One region of the Streptomyces tsukubensis genome, then DNA from elsewhere that is predicted to be linked to it. Evidence: riboswitches for the same ligand, from Rfam matches in the RefSeq annotation. Region 1 holds a riboswitch; each other region holds the start of a gene.

Evidence for each region. A riboswitch is a leader RNA that binds a small molecule or an ion and turns the genes downstream of it on or off. The one in region 1 is predicted to bind cobalamin.
Region 2: linked by a shared signal. The riboswitch ahead of B7R87_RS08175 (prenyltransferase/squalene oxidase repeat-containing protein) and the one ahead of B7R87_RS05830 (cobalamin biosynthesis protein) in region 1 are both predicted to bind cobalamin.
Region 3: linked by a shared signal. The riboswitch ahead of metE (5-methyltetrahydropteroyltriglutamate--homocysteine S-methyltransferase) and the one ahead of B7R87_RS05830 (cobalamin biosynthesis protein) in region 1 are both predicted to bind cobalamin.
Region 4: linked by a shared signal. The riboswitch ahead of B7R87_RS22715 (ribonucleoside-diphosphate reductase subunit alpha) and the one ahead of B7R87_RS05830 (cobalamin biosynthesis protein) in region 1 are both predicted to bind cobalamin.

The regions. Positions count from the first base shown of each region.
Region 1 is NZ_CP020700.1:1,627,322-1,631,488, reverse strand. It holds gene B7R87_RS05835 (cobyric acid synthase) at 1-839, opposite strand, end outside; gene B7R87_RS05830 (cobalamin biosynthesis protein) at 1,076-2,068, opposite strand; cobalamin riboswitch at 2,238-2,433, opposite strand; gene B7R87_RS05825 (hypothetical protein) at 2,706-2,927, opposite strand; gene B7R87_RS05820 (inorganic phosphate transporter) at 2,940-4,167, opposite strand, start outside.
Region 2 is NZ_CP020700.1:2,199,485-2,203,651, forward strand. It holds gene B7R87_RS08165 (hypothetical protein) at 1-44, shown strand, start outside; gene B7R87_RS08170 (MBL fold metallo-hydrolase) at 331-1,380, shown strand; cobalamin riboswitch at 1,455-1,618, shown strand; gene B7R87_RS08175 (prenyltransferase/squalene oxidase repeat-containing protein) at 1,758-3,020, shown strand; gene B7R87_RS08180 (SCO2322 family protein) at 3,452-4,096, shown strand; gene B7R87_RS08185 (energy-coupling factor transporter transmembrane component T) at 4,093-4,167, shown strand, end outside.
Region 3 is NZ_CP020700.1:7,634,915-7,639,081, forward strand. It holds gene B7R87_RS31455 (DUF4430 domain-containing protein) at 1-75, shown strand, start outside; gene metE (5-methyltetrahydropteroyltriglutamate--homocysteine S-methyltransferase) at 182-2,500, opposite strand; cobalamin riboswitch at 2,690-2,913, opposite strand; gene B7R87_RS31465 (TetR/AcrR family transcriptional regulator C-terminal domain-containing protein) at 3,031-3,726, opposite strand; gene B7R87_RS31470 (NAD(P)-dependent oxidoreductase) at 3,862-4,167, shown strand, end outside.
Region 4 is NZ_CP020700.1:5,470,333-5,474,499, reverse strand. It holds gene B7R87_RS22725 (extracellular solute-binding protein) at 1-552, opposite strand, end outside; gene B7R87_RS22720 (GntR family transcriptional regulator) at 943-1,707, shown strand; cobalamin riboswitch at 2,305-2,466, shown strand; gene B7R87_RS22715 (ribonucleoside-diphosphate reductase subunit alpha) at 2,606-4,167, shown strand, end outside.

The DNA of each region.
Region 1 (4,167 bases):
TTGGACATCAGCGGCACCGCGCAGACCGCGACCCGCAGGATCTCGGCGCCGACCGGCGGAGCCACCATCGACTCCCGCACCGCCCCGCGCAGCGACACCCGGAGCCCGTCCTCCTCGTCGATGCCGAGCCCGTGCGCGTACGGCAGGACACCGAAGAACGGACGCCCGGTCACCGATGTCAGCATGGAGAGGCCGGGCCGCAGCAGCTCCACGTCCCCGCGGAACTTGTTGACCAGATAGCCCGCGATCAGGCGCTGGTCGGCCGCTTCCAGCAGGGCCGTCGTCCCGAAGAAGGAGGCGAAGACCCCGCCGCGGTCGATGTCCCCCACCACCAGCACCGGAAGCCCGGCCGCACGGGCGACGCCCATGTTCACCAGGTCCGTGCGGCGCAGGTTGATTTCCGCCGGGCTGCCCGCGCCCTCGCAGATCACGGCGGAGTACGTGCTCCGCAACTGGTCCAGGCAGTCCAGCACCGTGGTCAGCAGCTCCTCGCGCCGCCCGGCACGGCCGAAGTACCCCCGGGCGCTCATCTCGCCGACCGGTCTGCCCAGCAGCATCACCTGGCTGGTGCGGTCGCCGCCCGGTTTCAGCAGCACCGGGTTCATCAGCGCCGAGGGCTCGACCCCCGCCGCCTGCGCCTGCATCGCCTGCGCCCGCCCGATCTCGGCGCCGTCCCGGGTCACGAACGAGTTCAAGGACATGTTCTGCCCCTTGAACGGCGCGACCTTCACGCCCTGCCGGGCCAGCCAGCGGCAGATGCCCGCGGTGACCACGCTCTTGCCCGCGTCCGAGGTCGTCCCCGCGACCAGCAGCCCGCCGCCCCGCCTACGGCCCTCCATCAACCACCGCCTCCTTTCCGTCCCGTCGTCTCCGAATGTCCTCCGCACGGCTCCGCCCGTGAGCCCGCGCCTGCCCGTGACGGCCCGCATCCCCGCGCACCACCGCCCGCGCACGCACCGGCCGTAGCCCCGCAAGGCACTACGGCCGGACCCGCCCGCCGGCAGCGGAACCGGATCCCACGCCGAACCGGATCCCATGCTGAACCCATCGCCCGAATCCCGTCGGAGCCTGTGGACTACCGCCCGCTCCCGGGAAAATCCGTCACCCTCTGGTATCCCGGCCGCCCCAACCGCCCCAGTCGGCCCGCCGCCCACCGTCCGGCCAGGCACACGCCCAGCGTCAGCGCGCCCACCCGTTGCGAAAGCCGTACCGCACGCTCGATGTCCCCGACCTCGACCGGCCGTGCGCCGCCGTTGAGGACCGCCCGGTGCTCGACCCGGCCGCCGTACGACAGCGTGCCGCCGAGCCGTACCCCCAGAGCGCCCGCGAACGACGCCTCGACCGGGCCCGCGTTGGGGCTGGGATGCCCGTGTGCGTCCGCCCGCCACGCCCGTACCGCACCCCGCGGGTCATCGCCCGCGGCGACCGCGAGCGCCGCCGTGAGCCTGGCTCCCGGCCAGCCCGCCGCATCGTCGAGCCGCGCCGCCGCCCAGCCGAACCGGTGGTACCGCGGCGAGCGGTGCCCCACCATGGCGTCCAGCGTGTTCACGGCCCGGAAGCCGACGAGCCCCGGCGCCCCGGCCACGGCCCCCCACACCAGGGCCCCCACCACCGCGTCGGAGGTGTTCTCGGCGACGGACTCCACCACGGCCCGGGCGATCTCCGGCCCGTCCAGTGCCTGCGGATCCCGCCCGCACAGATGCGGCAGCCGCGCCCGGGCGGCTTCGAGGTCCCCGGCCGCCAGCGCGTCCCCCACCGCCCGTGCCTCACGGGCCAGGGACGTACCGCCGACCACGGCCCAGGTGGCGGCAGCGGTCAACGCGGCGGACGCCAGGGGTCGGCGGCGCAGGGTCCGCGCGGCACCCGCCGCCACGGCGACGGCGCCGCCCGCGCAGACAGCGGTGTGGAGCGCGCCCCAGCCCCGGTGGTCACGCCACAGCAGCCGCTCGGACGCGCCCGCGGCCCGCCCGAACACGGCCACGGGATGCCCCCGGCGGGGATCACCGAGCAGCAGATCACCGAGGAGCCCCGCCGTGGCGCCGTACGCGAAGATCCGGTCGGCCCTCACGGATCAGTGCCCGGAAGAGTCGGAGGACGACAAGGGGGACGAGGAGGACAAGGAGGACGAGGAAGACGAGGAAGAGGAGACGACGCCCGCGGGGGCCTCCGCGGAGGCGGAGCCCTGGGGAGAGCCGGTGGGACCGAGGGGGCTCGGCGGGGCCGAACCGCTGCCGACTGAACCGTTGCCGCGCATGGCGAATGTCCTCACTCAGGGTGTCCGCGCCCTGGTTCGACGTGAACGGAGGCGAGAGTTCCTGGCTCCCGGGGGACCTTCTCCCCGGTGACAGTGGCGGGACCGCGCCGGATTCGCACCGGCTTCCTCTACTGCCTCCGTAATGGCCCCGGCAGTCCACCACGGGGTGAGAACAGCCGTCAACTCGCCGTTGACCTGCGACGGAGCGGTGTGCGCAGAGCCACATACAAGGTCCGCGAAGTGCCCCGGACATACGACAGCCGGGCCCGGCACCACGAGGGTGCAGGGCCCGGCTGTCACCGCCGCGAGGGCGGCATCCGGATCAGGGGCCCGCCGGCAGCGATCGGAGAGCCGAAACGGGCCGATCGGAAGCCGACAAGGGCCGATCGGAGAGCCGACACGAGCCGATCGGAGCCGGTCAGGCAGTGGCCGGACGGTGATCAGGCAGTGATCAGGTGACGATCAGATAGATGCCGTACGACACGGCGAGTGCGCAGGCCGTGAAGCAGGCGTAGGCGCCGGTACGGGGGAGGACCGTCGAGCCACCCTTGGCGGCGGCCGCGTCCTGCTTGGTCAGGGCGATGACTCCGAGGGAGAACAGGCCCACCAGGGCGACGGTGCCGATGAGGCTGACACCGAATACGGAGCCCAGGGCTTCCCAGTCGATCTTCATGCTGATCTGTCCTTACACCGCGGCCGGGCTGGCCGGGCCGGTCTCGGGGGCCGACGACGCGGCGGAGGGGGAGGAGTGGATGGTGGCCTTCAGTTCGCCGCTCTCGGCGCCGGCGGGCGGCGGCGGGGTGACGGCGGCCATGGCGGTGGTGACGACACCAGGGGACTCTGCGTCGGCCGGCTCGTCGACGTCGTTGACGTTGGTGTGGTCGACGACCTGGCGGCGGGAGATCACCCAGATCGCTGCGGAGGAGGCCACGAGGAAGACCGCCACGGCGGCCACGCCCCAGTCGCCCTGCTTGGTCACGTACTCGGAGGCGGCGGCGACCAGACCGGCGGCCGGGAGGGTCAGACCCCAGGCGACGAACATCCGGGTGGCGGTGGACCAGCGGACCACACCGCCCTTGCGGCCGAGACCCGAGCCCATCACGGCACCGGAGCAGGAGTGCGTGGTGGAGAGGGAGAAGCCGAGGTTGGAGGAGGCCAGGATGACCGTCGCGGCGCTGGTCTGGGCGGCGAAGCCCTGCTGCGGCTGGAGGTCGGTCAGGCCCTTGCCCATGGTGCGGATGATGCGCCAGCCACCGAGGTACGTGCCGAGGGCGATGGCGACACCGGCGGAGACGATGACCCACATCGGGGGGTTGGAGCCGGGGGCGAGGATGTCACCGGCGACCAGGGCCAGGGTGATGACACCCATGGTCTTCTGGGCGTCGTTGGTGCCGTGGGCCAGGGAGACCAAGCCCGCGGAGGCGATCTGACCCGCCTTGTACCCCTTGTCGGTGCTCTTCTGGTCGGTGTTGCGGCCGATGCGGTACGTCAGCCGGGTGCCGAGGTAACCGGCCAGGCCCGCGACCAGCGGCGCCGCGATCGCCGGGATCAGGACCTTGGTGATCACCGTGCCGCCGTTGACCGAGCTGAAGCCGACGGAAGCGACGGTGGCGCCGATCAGACCGCCCATGAGGGCGTGCGAGGAACTGGACGGCAGTCCGACCAGCCACGTCAGCAGATTCCAGAGGATGGCGCCGACGAGCGCCGCGAAGATGACTTCTGGGGTGATGCCTGCCTCGTCGACGATGCCACTGGAGATCGTCTTGGCGACCTCCACGGACAGGAACGCGCCGACGAGGTTGAGCACGGCGGACATGGCCACCGCGGTCTTGGGCTTCATGGCGCCGGTCGAGATGGTGGTGGCCATCGCGTTGGCGGTGTCGTGGAAACCGTTCGTGAAATCGAACACGAGA
Region 2 (4,167 bases), 570 kb from region 1:
AGCTGATGCCCGGCGCCGCGAAGCCGGCACCCGGTACCGCATAGCCGATGCCCGCTACCGCGAGAAAGCCCCGACGGCAGAGTTCCTGACACTGCATCAGATTCCGTTATGATGCAGTTGCCCACGTCAACGAGTAGCGGGGGTACGTGCCCCGGGGGCCACCGGCAGCGGGGCCCGCGGACCACCGCGAGCAGCACGAACAGCGCGAACAGGGGCACAGCCGGAGAACGAACCCCGCCGGGCACGGCGCCCACCCGCAGCCGCAGTCCCGCACGGGCCCACGGCGGCACCGATCGCCGCACCGTCCCGGAGAGCAGCCGAGGAGCGTGCATGCCACAGGTGATCGACCACGGCGGAGGCGTCTGGTCCGTCCAGGTCCCCATCCCCGACAACCCCCTCGGCCACACCCTGGTCCATGTCCTCGACACCGGCCGCGGCCCGGTCCTCGTCGACACCGGCTGGGACGACCCTGCCTCCTGGGACGCGCTCACCGAGGGTCTTGCCGCCGTCGGTACCGCGGTCCGCGAACTGCACGGGGTCGTGATCACCCACCACCATCCGGACCACCACGGGCTCTCCGGCCGGGTCCGGGAGGAGTCCGGGGCGTGGCTCGCGATGCACCCGGCGGACACCGCGATCGTCCGGCGCACCCGCGGCTCCCACCCCTCCCTCTGGTTCGACTATCTGACCGACAGGCTCGTCCGCGCCGGGGCGCCCGACGCGCATCTCGCGCCGCTGCAGGCGGCCCGCGCCGCGGGCCGGACCGGCGGCCTGCCCGGACTCGGCGCCGCCCTGCCCGACCGGGAGATCGTCCCCGGCGAGCTGCTGCCGCTGGCGGGCCGGAAACTGCGCGCGATATGGACGCCGGGGCATACCCCCGGGCATGTCTGCCTCCATCTGGAGGAGGCCCACCCGGCCGGGCTGCCCGGCGCCGGGAGGCTCTTCTCCGGAGACCATCTGCTGCCCGGGATCAGCCCTCACATCGGGCTGTACGAGGATCCCGAAAGCACTGTCGGAGCCGACGACGGCGACACCGATCCGCTGGGCGACTACTCGGCCTCCCTGGAGCGCATCGCCCGGCTCGCCCCGGCCGAGGTCCTCCCCGCCCACCAGCACGCCTTCACCGGCGCCGAGGCCCGGGTCCGGGAGCTGCTCGCCCACCACGAGGACCGCCTCCGGGGCCTCCTCGCGCTCCTCTCCGTACCCCTCACCCCCTGGCAGGCGGCCGAACGCATGGCATGGAACCGCCCCTGGTCCGCGATCCCGCACGCCTCCCGCACGATCGCCGTCTCGGAGGCCGAAGCCCATCTGCGCCGTCTGGTGAAACTGGGCCGCGCGGAGGTCCTGCCGGGGATACCGACGCGGTACGCGGCGGTCTGAGCCGATGCCGGGAAGCCTGCCCCGGTCCCGTACCGCCCGGAAATCCACCGCCGCGGGCGGCACCGCCCGCGACCGTCGGTAAAGTGGACTGGTCGTATCACGCCCTTACAGGGGGAAGCCGGTGCGAATCCGGCACTGACCCGCAGCCGTGAGCCGTCGGCGCGCGCCGTGTCCGTGACCCCGCAGGTCACCTCCGTACGCGCCGGGCAGAGTCGGAATGCCCTGTACGCGGACGTGACCGGCTTGCGCCACCGGCAGCCGCCGGTGGCCGGCACCGTCGAGGAATACGGGGCCGGAGCCCTGGTGCGTCCCGGACGCGCCCGTGCCCGGATCCCGGCAGCGTCCCGCAGAGGGCGCGGGAAGAGGCACCACCCGTCATGACCAACGCCACCACCGCACGCCGCGCGGCCGTCGCGCTCGCCGTCTCCGCCGTACTCGGCACGGCCCTCGCCCCCGCCGCGACCGCCGCCACCACCCCGCCCCCGGCCGCCCCGCTCCCCTCCGGCCTGTACGGCACCACCGACCCGGCGTACGACGGCGTGTGGCGGCAGTCGCTGGCGCTGCTCGCCCAGGACACCGTCGGGGTGAAGCCCGCGGGCAAGGCCGTCGACTGGCTGACCGGGCAGCAGTGCGCGGACGGCGCCTTCTCCGCGTACCGCGCCGACGCCTCGGCCGCCTGTGACGCCAAGCTGCCGCGCGATACCAACGCCACGGCCGCCGCGGTCCAGGCACTGACCGCGACCGGCGGCGCCGAGAAGACCGTCGGCAAGGCCGTCACCTGGCTGAAGTCGGTCCAGAACGCGGACGGCGGCTGGAGCTACAACCCGGGCGGCGCGAGCGACGCCAACTCCACCGCTGTGGTGATCGGCGCGCTGGCCGCCGCGGGTGAGAAGCCCGCGGCCGTGGCCTCCGCGAAGGGCGGGAAGTCGCCGTACGACGCGCTGCTGACCTTCGCCCGGCCGTGCACGGGAGCGGACGCGGGCGCCTTCGTCTACCAGCCGCAGATGCCGGGCGCCGTCGGTGACTCCACCGCCGCGGCGGTCGTCGCCGCGCAGGGTGCGGGCCTGGCCCCGAAGGCCGGAGCCGCCGGTTCCGTGGCCGGGGGCACGGTCTGCGACAAGGCCGCGAAGGACCTCAAGGGTGCGGCTCTCAACGGCGGCGCCTATCTGGCGGGCGCGCTCGCGAAGACCGGTCATCTGCTGACCCCGCCGATGCCGGGCGCCGAGGACTCGGCGCCCAAGCCCGACTTCGGGAACACTGCGGACGCGGTCGTCGCGCTGGCCGCGCAGGGCCGCACCGAGGCGGTGAAGAAGCCGCTGGAGTGGCTGAAGGCGAACGGTGCCGGATGGGCGAAGGAGTCGGGCCCGGCGGCGTACGCCCAGCTGGTCTTCGCGGCGAACGCCACCGGTACGGACCCCGCGGACTTCGGCGGTACGGACCTGGTGGCGGCCCTGAACGCGACGGGTCCGGCGCCGGAGTCGGCGTCGCCGTCCGCCGGTACCGAGAAGAAGAACGAGAACGACAAGAACGACAAGAAGGACGACGGGGGCCCGAACCTCTGGTGGATCGTGGGCGCGTTCTTCGCGGCGAGCGCGGGCGCGGGCTTCCTCCTCAGCGGCCGCCGCAAGCCCCGCGCATGACGACCTCCTCCGACCGCACCCCGGCCGGGGCCGCCGGGTCGGCCGGGCGCCCCGGCGCCGGAGCGGCAGCCGGTGCCCCGACGAGGCACCTCGCCGCGCCGACGGCCGGGCCGCCCGAGGCGGCCCCGGCCGGGCGCCGCGCCGCGTCCGTGGCCGGGACGCTCAGGAAGCCCCCGACCGAGCGCCCCCGCGCCGTACCGGAAGCACCGCACCGCACGACGACCGGCGGCTTGACCAGGCACCACACCGCGACCGCCGGGCCGCGGGCGTCCTCCGGGACACCCGGGTCCGCCGCAGGCGGGCGCCCCCGCGCCGTACCGCAAGCACCGCACCGCACGACGACCGAAGCCCCGACCTCGGCGGCCAGGGCGGACCGGCCCCGGCCGGCCGGGCGTCGGCGGTCCGTTGCCGCCGCGCGCGTCGGGGCCTTCGTGCTCGTTCTCGTCGCGGGGGCCGTCGGTGTGCTCGGTGCCGCCGCGCCCGCGCAGGCGGCCGGATACCGCTACTGGTCGTACTGGCAGGCGTCCGGCACCACCTGGACGTACGCCACCGAGGGCCCGGCGATCGCCCGGCCGTCGGACGGCGCCGTCCACGGCTTCCGCTTCGCCGTGAGCGCGGACTCCTCCGACGCCTCGAAGCCCCGCACCGCACCCGACTTCGCCGCGGTCTGCGGCACCACGCCCGCCGAGCCGGGCACCAAGCGCATCGCCCTCGTCATCGACCCCGGCACCGCCGCCGACGCACCCTCGGGCGAACGGCCGCCCGCGCCGCGTACCGCCTGCGCCCGTGTCCACCCCGGCGCGACCGCGGCGGAGGCGCTGGCCCGGGTCGCCAAACCGCTGCGCTACGACGGGAACGCGCTGCTCTGCGCGATCTCCGGCTATCCGGCGACCGGCTGCGGCGAACAGATCGCGAGCGGAGCGCGGAACGGCGACGACGCCACGCAGGACCCTGCCAAGGCATCCGGCAACAGCGACAGCGACGGCGGTCCGTCCCTCGGTCTCGTGGCCGGTCTCGGCGCCCTCGCCGTCCTCGGCGCGGCAGCGTACTGGCAGTCCCGCCGCCGGTCCCGATGACCCGCCCCACCGCACCGGCCGCGCCCGGCCGCCCCCGCCCCGCCACCGTGTCCGCCGTGTCCGCCGTGTCG
Region 3 (4,167 bases), 6.0 Mb from region 1:
CCGACTCCGGTGGGCGGCTGCCAGTTCCGTATCAACGCCGGCGACCAGGTCTCGTTCGTCTGGACCGCTTTCTGACCGAAGCTCCGAACCCCGGCGCCTGAGGCCGGTGCCGGGGCGGAGGGCAGCCGCCCTCCGCCCCGGCGGATCCGGCTCAGGATCCCGATCCGGACCCGGCCCCGAATCAGGACGAGGAGAGTTCACCCCGGACGGTACGCGCCGCGGCGACCAGGTTCTCCAGGGAGGCGCGGGTCTCCGCCCAGCCGCGGGTCTTCAGTCCGCAGTCGGGGTTGACCCAGAGCCGTTCGGCGGGGATCGCCTTCAGCCCGGTACGGAGCAGTCCGGCGGCCTCGTCGGCGGACGGGACGCGCGGGGAGTGGATGTCCCAGACCCCGGGCCCGGCCTCCCGGGGGTAGCCGTGGACGGCGAGTTCACCGGCGATCTGCATATGGGAGCGGGCCGCTTCCAGGCTGATGACGTCCGCGTCCAGATCGTCGATGGCCTCGACCACGTCCCCGAACTCGGCATAGCACATATGGGTGTGGATCTGGGTGTCCGCCGCGACACCGGAGGTCGTCAGCCGGAACGCCTCCGTCGCCCAGGCCAGATAGCCGGCCCGGTCGGCGGTGCGCAGCGGCAGGGTCTCGCGCAGGGCCGGCTCGTCGACCTGGATGACCCGGGTGCCCGCCGCCTCCAGATCGTCCACCTCGTCGCGGAGGGCGAGGGCGACCTGACGGGCGGTCTCCCCGAGGGGCTGGTCGTCGCGGACGAACGACCAGGCGAGCATGGTGACCGGTCCGGTCAGCATGCCCTTGACCGGCTTCCCGGTGAGGGACTGGGCGTAGCTCGTCCAGCGGACGGTCATCGGCGCGGGACGGGACACGTCCCCGACGAGGACCGGCGGGCGGACATAGCGGGTGCCGTACGACTGGACCCAGCCGTGCCGGGTGGCCAGATAACCGGTGAGCTGCTCGGCGAAGTACTGGACCATGTCGTTGCGCTCGGGTTCGCCGTGGACGAGGACGTCGACCCCCGTCTTCTCCTGGAACGCGATCACCTCCTGGATTTCGGACCTGACGCGCTCCTCGTACCCGGCCGTGTCGATGTGCCCGGACCGCAGATCCGCGCGGGCGGCGCGCAGTTCGTCGGTCTGGGGGAAGGAGCCGATGGTCGTGGTCGGCAGCAGCGGCAGCCCGAGGCGGGTCCGCTGGGCGACGGTCCGTTCGCCGTACGGTGCGGAGCGCCGGGCATCGGCCGCGGTGACCGCTCCGGTACGGGCGCGGACGGCCGGGTCGCGGGTGACGGGGGACGCGGCGCGCGAGGCGAGCACGGCACGGTTGGCCGCCAGTTCGCCGCTGATGGCGGGGGTGCCCCGGCCGAGGCCCCGGGCGAGGGTCACGATCTCGTCGGTCTTCTGCCGGGCGAAGGACAGCCAGCCCAGGATCTCCGGGTCGACGTCGGTCTCGGCGGCGGCGTCCAGCGGGACGTGCAGCAGGGAGCAGGACGCGGCGACGTCCACCCGGTCCGCGAGACCCAGCAGGGTGCCGAGGGTGGCGAGGGACTTCTCCAGGTCGTTGACCCAGATATTGCGGCCGTTGACGACTCCGGCGACCAGCCGCTTCCCGGGCAGCCCGCCGGCGGCGGCCAGATCGCCCAGATTGGCCGCCGCGGATCCGGTGAAGTCCAGGGCCAGCCCTTCGACCGGGGCCTTGGCCAGCACGGGCAGGGCTCCGCCGAGACGGTCGAAGTAGGAGGCGGCCAGCAGTTTCGGCCGGGCGGTCAGGGCGCCGAGGTCGCGGTAGGCGCGCGCGGCGGCGTTCAGCTCCGCCGGGGTGCGGTCCTGGACCAGGGCGGGTTCGTCGAGCTGGACCCACTCCGCGCCCGCCGCGCGGAGATCGGCCAGCACCTCCGCGTACACCGGCAGGAGCCGGTCCAGCAGCGTCAGCGGCTGGAAGTCGGCGGGCACCCCGGGGGCGGGCTTGGCGAGCAGAAGGTAGGTGACCGGGCCGACGAGGACCGGCCGGGCCGTCAGGCCGAGGGCGAGCGCCTCCTTCAGCTCGTCCACCTGCTTGCCCGAGTCGGCGGTGAAGACCGTGCCCGGGCCCAGTTCGGGCACGAGGTAGTGGTAGTTGGTGTCGAACCACTTGGTCATCTCCAGCGGCGCCACCTCCCGGTTGCCGCGGGCCATGGCGAAGTAGCCGTCGAGGGCGTCGGCGGCAACGGCCGCACGGTGCCGCTCGGGGATCGCACCCACCATGACGGTGGTGTCGAGGACATGGTCGTAGTACGAGAAGTCGCCGGTGGGGACCTCGTCGATGCCCGCCCCGGCGAGGGCGCGCCAGTTGGCGGTGCGCAGTGCCGCGGCTGCGGCCCGGAGGCCGTCGGCGTCCACCCGGCCCTTCCAGTAGCCCTCGACCGCCTTCTTCAGTTCCCGGCCCTGTCCCTGACGGGGGTAGCCGTACACGGTGGACCGTGCTGCCGCGGCTGCGGACTTCGTGGTCACGGAGATCTCCTTCGCGAGATGAATCCCTGAGATCCCGGAGACGGGAACGAGAGCGCGAAGGGGGCACCGGACGGAACCGGATCCCGCGCGGCACGGCGCGGTGTTCCGTACGGTACGTACTCCCCGGAATCCATCCGGGGTGTTCCCCGACCCGCCCACGAGGTCACCGGAATACCGCGCGCGGAACGTTCCGTACGCGGGCAACGGGCAGGTCTTCGGACTCGCGGGCACGCCTGCCGGTCTCCCGGCGGGCACCTAGTGGCCGTCGCTTCCCAGGCCCTTTCCCGGACCCAGTGCGTATGACGGCGGTCGTTCCCGCTCACCGCTGCGGGGCAGTCCCGGATTCCCACCGGGTTCCCTCTTACGACGCTCCCGTCCGGCTGACGGGGCGAACCAGCTGCGGGGCCAGCCTACGGTGCGCGGGACCGTTTCGGCGGCACGGGTCCATCATGCGGATCACCCGGTGGGACGAACGGCCCCCGCGGCGGGCACCGGAGCCGCCGCGGCAACTCCCCGGCGGGCCCCCGCCGTCACCGCGTCCCGCCCTCCCCGTCCGCCTCGTCAGGGCGCAGCGCCTCCAGGATCAGGCGCAGGCCGAAGCCGAACTCCACGGCCGGGTCGAAGCCGGGCCCCTCGGACTGGGCGGCGACCAGTTCCACGAGATGCGGGTGGCTGTCGGGGGAGAGCGCGGGCAGCAGGGCGGCCGTGATCCCGTCGCGGTCCTCAGGGGCGGCGAAGGGGAGGCTCAACTCCTGGAGCACCGCACCGTAGACGAAGCTGTCGATCACCCCGACCGCGCGGGCCGCCGCCCTGACGGAGAAGCCCCCGGCGCGCAGGGTGCCCAGGACGGCATCGTGGTGGCGCAGGGTGGCCGGGCCCGGCCGGCTGCGCGAGTCCATCAGACCGACGGCCCACGGATGGGCCAGCAGTGCCGTGCGGGCCGATACGGCGCGGTCGTGCATCGCCCTCTTCCAGCCCGCCCCCGGGGGCGGCAGTTCGATCAGGGCGAAGACGGCGTCGACCATGCCGTCGAGGAGATCGTCCCGGTTGCGCACATGGTTGTAGAGAGACATCGCCTCGACGCCCAGGGAGCCCGCGAGGGCCCGCATGGTGACCCCTGCCGCCCCCTTCTCGCCGGCCAGGGCGACCGCAGCGGCGATCACCCGGTCCCGGCTCAGGGGCGCCCGCTTCGGCCGGCCGCCCCGGCCGCCCGTGTTCTCCCGCATGGATGCTCTCCGCCCGTGTCGTCGTCCGGCCGTGCTGCTGCCGTCCCGTTGCGCCGTCCGGGTTCCGCCCCTTCGGCTTACGGTGTAAGTTCCACCGTGTCACTTACATAGTAAGTCGAAGGTGAGGGCCGCAGGATGGATACCGGACGGAGCGGGCGGATACGGAAGGTCTGCGTCGTCGGCGCATCGGGCAAACTGGGCCGGTACCTGGTGAGCCGGGCGCTCGACCGCGGCTGGGAAGTGGTCGGCGTCTGCCGCGAACGCAGCGTCGGCAAGCTCGACGGGTTCGCGGACCGGATCACGGTCGTCCCCGGGGACACCAACGACCCGGAAGTGATCCGCCGGGCCGTCGCCGGCTGCGACGGAGTGCTGACCGTGCTCGTCCCCTGGGGCGTACGGCAGTACTCCTCCGGTACCGCGCGGGCCGTGCTCGACCACGCC
Region 4 (4,167 bases), 3.8 Mb from region 1:
CTTGATCTTGTCGAGCGCGGCGTAGAACTCGGCGCGGGTCTTCGGCGGCGCGGTGATGCCGGCCTCGGCGAAGACCGACTTGTTGTAGATCACCACACGGTTGGCGAAGTACCAGGGGGCGGCGTACTGCTTGCCCTCGAAGACGGAGGCCTTGTTGAGGGACTCGGACCAGTCGGCGCCGATCTCCTTCTTCAGGTCACCGAGGTCCGCCAGACCGCCGGTCTTGGCGTAGGCGGGGGTCTGGGTGTTGCCGATCTCGAAGACGTCCGGCGGGGTGTCCTCGGAGAGAGCGGTCGTCAGCTTCTGCTGAATACCGTTCCACGCCTGCTTCTCGTACTTCAGCTTGGCGCCGGTCTTGGCCTCGAACTCGGCGGTCAGATCAGCGAGCCACTTGTCCGGCGTCGAACCGTCCATGGCCCAGAACGTCAGGGTCTGACCCTTGAAGCCGTCCTTGCCGGAACCCTCGCTGTCCTTCTTGTCGTCCGAGCCACACGCGGCAACACTGACCAACATGCCCGCGACACCGATCGCCGCGATGAGCTTGCGCTTCACGCCACCCTCCTAAGGGATGCCTGCCACCCCGCCCAAAACGAAGCCATACGCGAAAGTACTGCCTGGGGCTGGGACCCGGTCTTAAATGGTTTAGACCAGTACCCGGAGCTTGGCCTAGACCTTTCGGGCTGTCAAGGCTCGATAAACATGCCTGTCCAGTCCGTTATCGGACCGACATCAGGGCATGATCCGGGCAGGCTTGAGGCCTTCGCTTGGACTAGACCAACCCTAGCCCCCTCGGTGTATAAGAAGCAGTGGTGTCCACCCTGAAGGCAGAAAAACAGGAGGGACAGGGTCACTCCCCGGGACCGGCCCGTGCCACGATGTGATCCGCTACAGACGGAGGAGCCGGTGACGGCAGCAGCGCAGTCGGGAACGGGAAGGCGGGCCATGACGACGGACGGGGTGGGTACGGAGACCGAGGCCGGGACACCGACCCGGACCGCGCGCGTACCCAAGTACTACCGCCTCAAAAGGCACCTCCTCGACATGACGGAGACCCTGCCCCCGGGCACGCCGGTACCGCCGGAGCGCACGCTCGCGGCCGAATTCGACACCTCGCGCACCACCGTGCGCCAGGCGCTCCAGGAGCTGGTCGTCGAAGGCCGGCTGGAGCGCATCCAGGGCAAGGGCACGTTCGTCGCCAAGCCCAAGGTCTCCCAGGCGCTCCAACTGACCTCGTACACCGAGGACATGAAGGCCCAGGGCCTGGAACCCACCTCCCAGCTGCTCGACATCGGGTACGTCACCGCGGACGACACCCTCGCGGGACTGCTCGACATCTCCACCGGCGGCCGGGTCCTGCGGATCGAACGCCTCCGGCTGGCCAGCGGTGAGCCGATGGCCATCGAGACCACCCATCTGTCCGCCAAGCGCTTCCCGGCGCTCCGGCGCAGCCTGGTCAAGTACACCTCCCTCTATACGGCACTGGCCGAGGTCTACGACGTCCATCTCGCCGAGGCGGAGGAGACCATCGAGACGTCCCTGGCGACACCGCGCGAGGCGGGGCTGCTCGGTACGGACGTCGGGCTGCCGATGCTGATGCTGTCGCGGCACTCGCTGGACGCGCAGGGGGAGCCGGTGGAGTGGGTGCGGTCGGTGTACCGCGGCGACCGCTACAAGTTCGTCGCCCGCCTCCGCCGCCCCCAGGACTAGAGCCTCCGCTTCTCCATGTGCGCCGCGCCCCGACCCCTGTCGGAGCGCGGCGCCCCCCTTTTTTTTCCGGTACGCCGCGCAGGAGCACCCAGTGGCACGGCTCCCCCGCCGGAGTGGCAAGCAGGAGTGCCCAGGGGCGGGGCCGTCATTCCCGGAATGGCAGGCACGAGCACCCCGTGGCGGCGCTCCCCCTGCCAAGACGCCAAGCGGGAGTACCCGGGGGCGCGAGGAACTGCGCGACAAGCCGACGGCGGCGCGTGGTCGCATACGGTCGTCACCCGGCCGGGCGGGAGGCGGAATCCGTAACGGCATTGCATGCCGTCTGCCGAGCACAACACCGTCGTGGCCGATCGCGCAGTTTCCTCCCCCTACGCCTGGCGGCGTGGGAGGCGCCCCCCTGAAAACCTTCACCTCGCCCCCTGGGGAAGGAAGCCGTGCCCCTGAAACAGCCGCCTCCCGGCCGGGGAAGCGCACCGTGGCCCCTTGGAGGGGCTCGGCCGGGCCGTCCCGGGCAGGGGGCCGGGCCTCCCCGGAGGGGCGTGGACACCGTCGTGGACGGCCCCGGACCGTGCGGGAGCATGAGAGGCGCGACACAACATGTGGGGGCACCGCTTCGGCGGTGCCCCCACATGTATGCTCATCTCGCTGTCACCGCAGAGGAATCCGGTGCGAATCCGGAACTGTCCCGCAACGGTGTGCTTCGGCGTACTTTGTCGCGCCAGGGCAAGTCCGGCCGTCTGCCGACAGCGCACCCGGATCGTCCGACCCGGGTGCCGAGACGTCCGGGCCTCGCGGTTGGGCCGGTGGACGCCGTGCGTGCTGCCCGTTTCCGGGAACGTCCGGCCTGCCCACCCCTCCCCCGCCGACGGCCCGCGAGCCGAGCGAGGGAGAGCACCACGTGACCATCGCGCCAGCCGATCCGGCTTCAGGCACCGCCCAGCAGCTGCCCGGGCAGACCCCCCGGCCCACTGCCGCGACGCCCGAGGACGGGCCGGGGACCGCCCTGCTGCGGACCCTGACCGACCTCACCGCCGATCTGCCGGACACCGACCCCGGCAGGGTGGCCGCCGCCGCGCTCCGCGGCCGGCACCCCGGATCGGACGCGGCGGAACTCCATCAGCTCGCCACCGACGCCGCCGCGGGCCTGATCTCCGATGATCCCGCCTACTCCCGGCTGGCCGCCCGGCTGCTGACCCGGACCATCGCCGCCGAGGCCGCGGGCCAGGGCTCGGTCTCCTTCACCGCCTCGGTGCGGGTGGGACATGACGAGGGCCTGATCGCGGACCGTACCGCCGCATTCGTGGAGCGGTACGCCGAGCGGCTCGACGCGACGATCGACCCGGCCGCCGACGACCGCTTCGGCTACTTCGGGCTGCGCACCCTCTACAGCCGCTATCTGCTGCGCCACCCCATCACCCGCCAGGTGATCGAGACCCCGCAGCACTTCATGCTCCGGGTCGCCTGCGGGCTCGCGGAGGACGACGGCGTACGCGCCCTCGACGAGGTCGTCGCGCTGTACGGGCTGATGAGCCGGCTGGACTACCTGCCCTCGTCCCCGACGCTCTTCAACTCCGGCACCCGCCACCCGCAGATGTCGTCCTGCTATCTGCTGGACTCCCCGCTCGACGAGCTGGACTCCATCTACGACCGCTACCACCAGGTCGCCCGGCTCTCCAAGCACGCCGGCGGCATCGGGCTCTCGTACTCCAGGATCCGGGCCCGCGGCTCCCTGATCCGCGGCACCAACGGGCACTCCAACGGCATCGTCCCGTTCCTGAAGACCCTCGACGCCTCGGTCGCCGCGGTGAACCAGGGCGGCCGCCGCAAGGGCGCCGCCGCGGTCTACCTGGAGACCTGGCACGCGGACATCGAGGAGTTCCTGGAGCTGCGCGACAACACCGGCGAGGACGCCCGGCGGACCCACAATCTGAATCTGGCGCACTGGGTCCCGGACGAGTTCATGCGCCGGGTCGCGGACGACGCCGAATGGTCGCTCTTCTCCCCCGCCGACACCCCCGAGCTGGTCGACCTGTGGGGCGATGAGTTCGACGCCGCCTACCGGGCCGCCGAGGCGAAGGGCCTGGCCCGCAAGACCATGCCCGCGCGTGAGCTGTACGGCCGGATGATGCGGACCCTGGCCCAGACCGGCAACGGCTGGATGACCTTCAAGGACGCCGCCAACCGCACCGCCAACCAGACCGCCGAGAAGGGCCACACGGTCCACTCGTCGAACCTCTGCACCGAGATCCTCGAAGTCACCGACGACGGCGAGACCGCGGTCTGCAATCTGGGCTCGGTCAACCTGGGCGCCTTCGTCGTCGGCGGGGAGATCGACTGGGAGCGGCTGGACGCCACCGTCCGTACCGCCGTGACCTTCCTCGACCGGGTCGTGGACATCAACTTCTACCCGACCGAGCAGGCCGGGCGCTCCAACACCCGCTGGCGGCCGGTCGGCCTGGG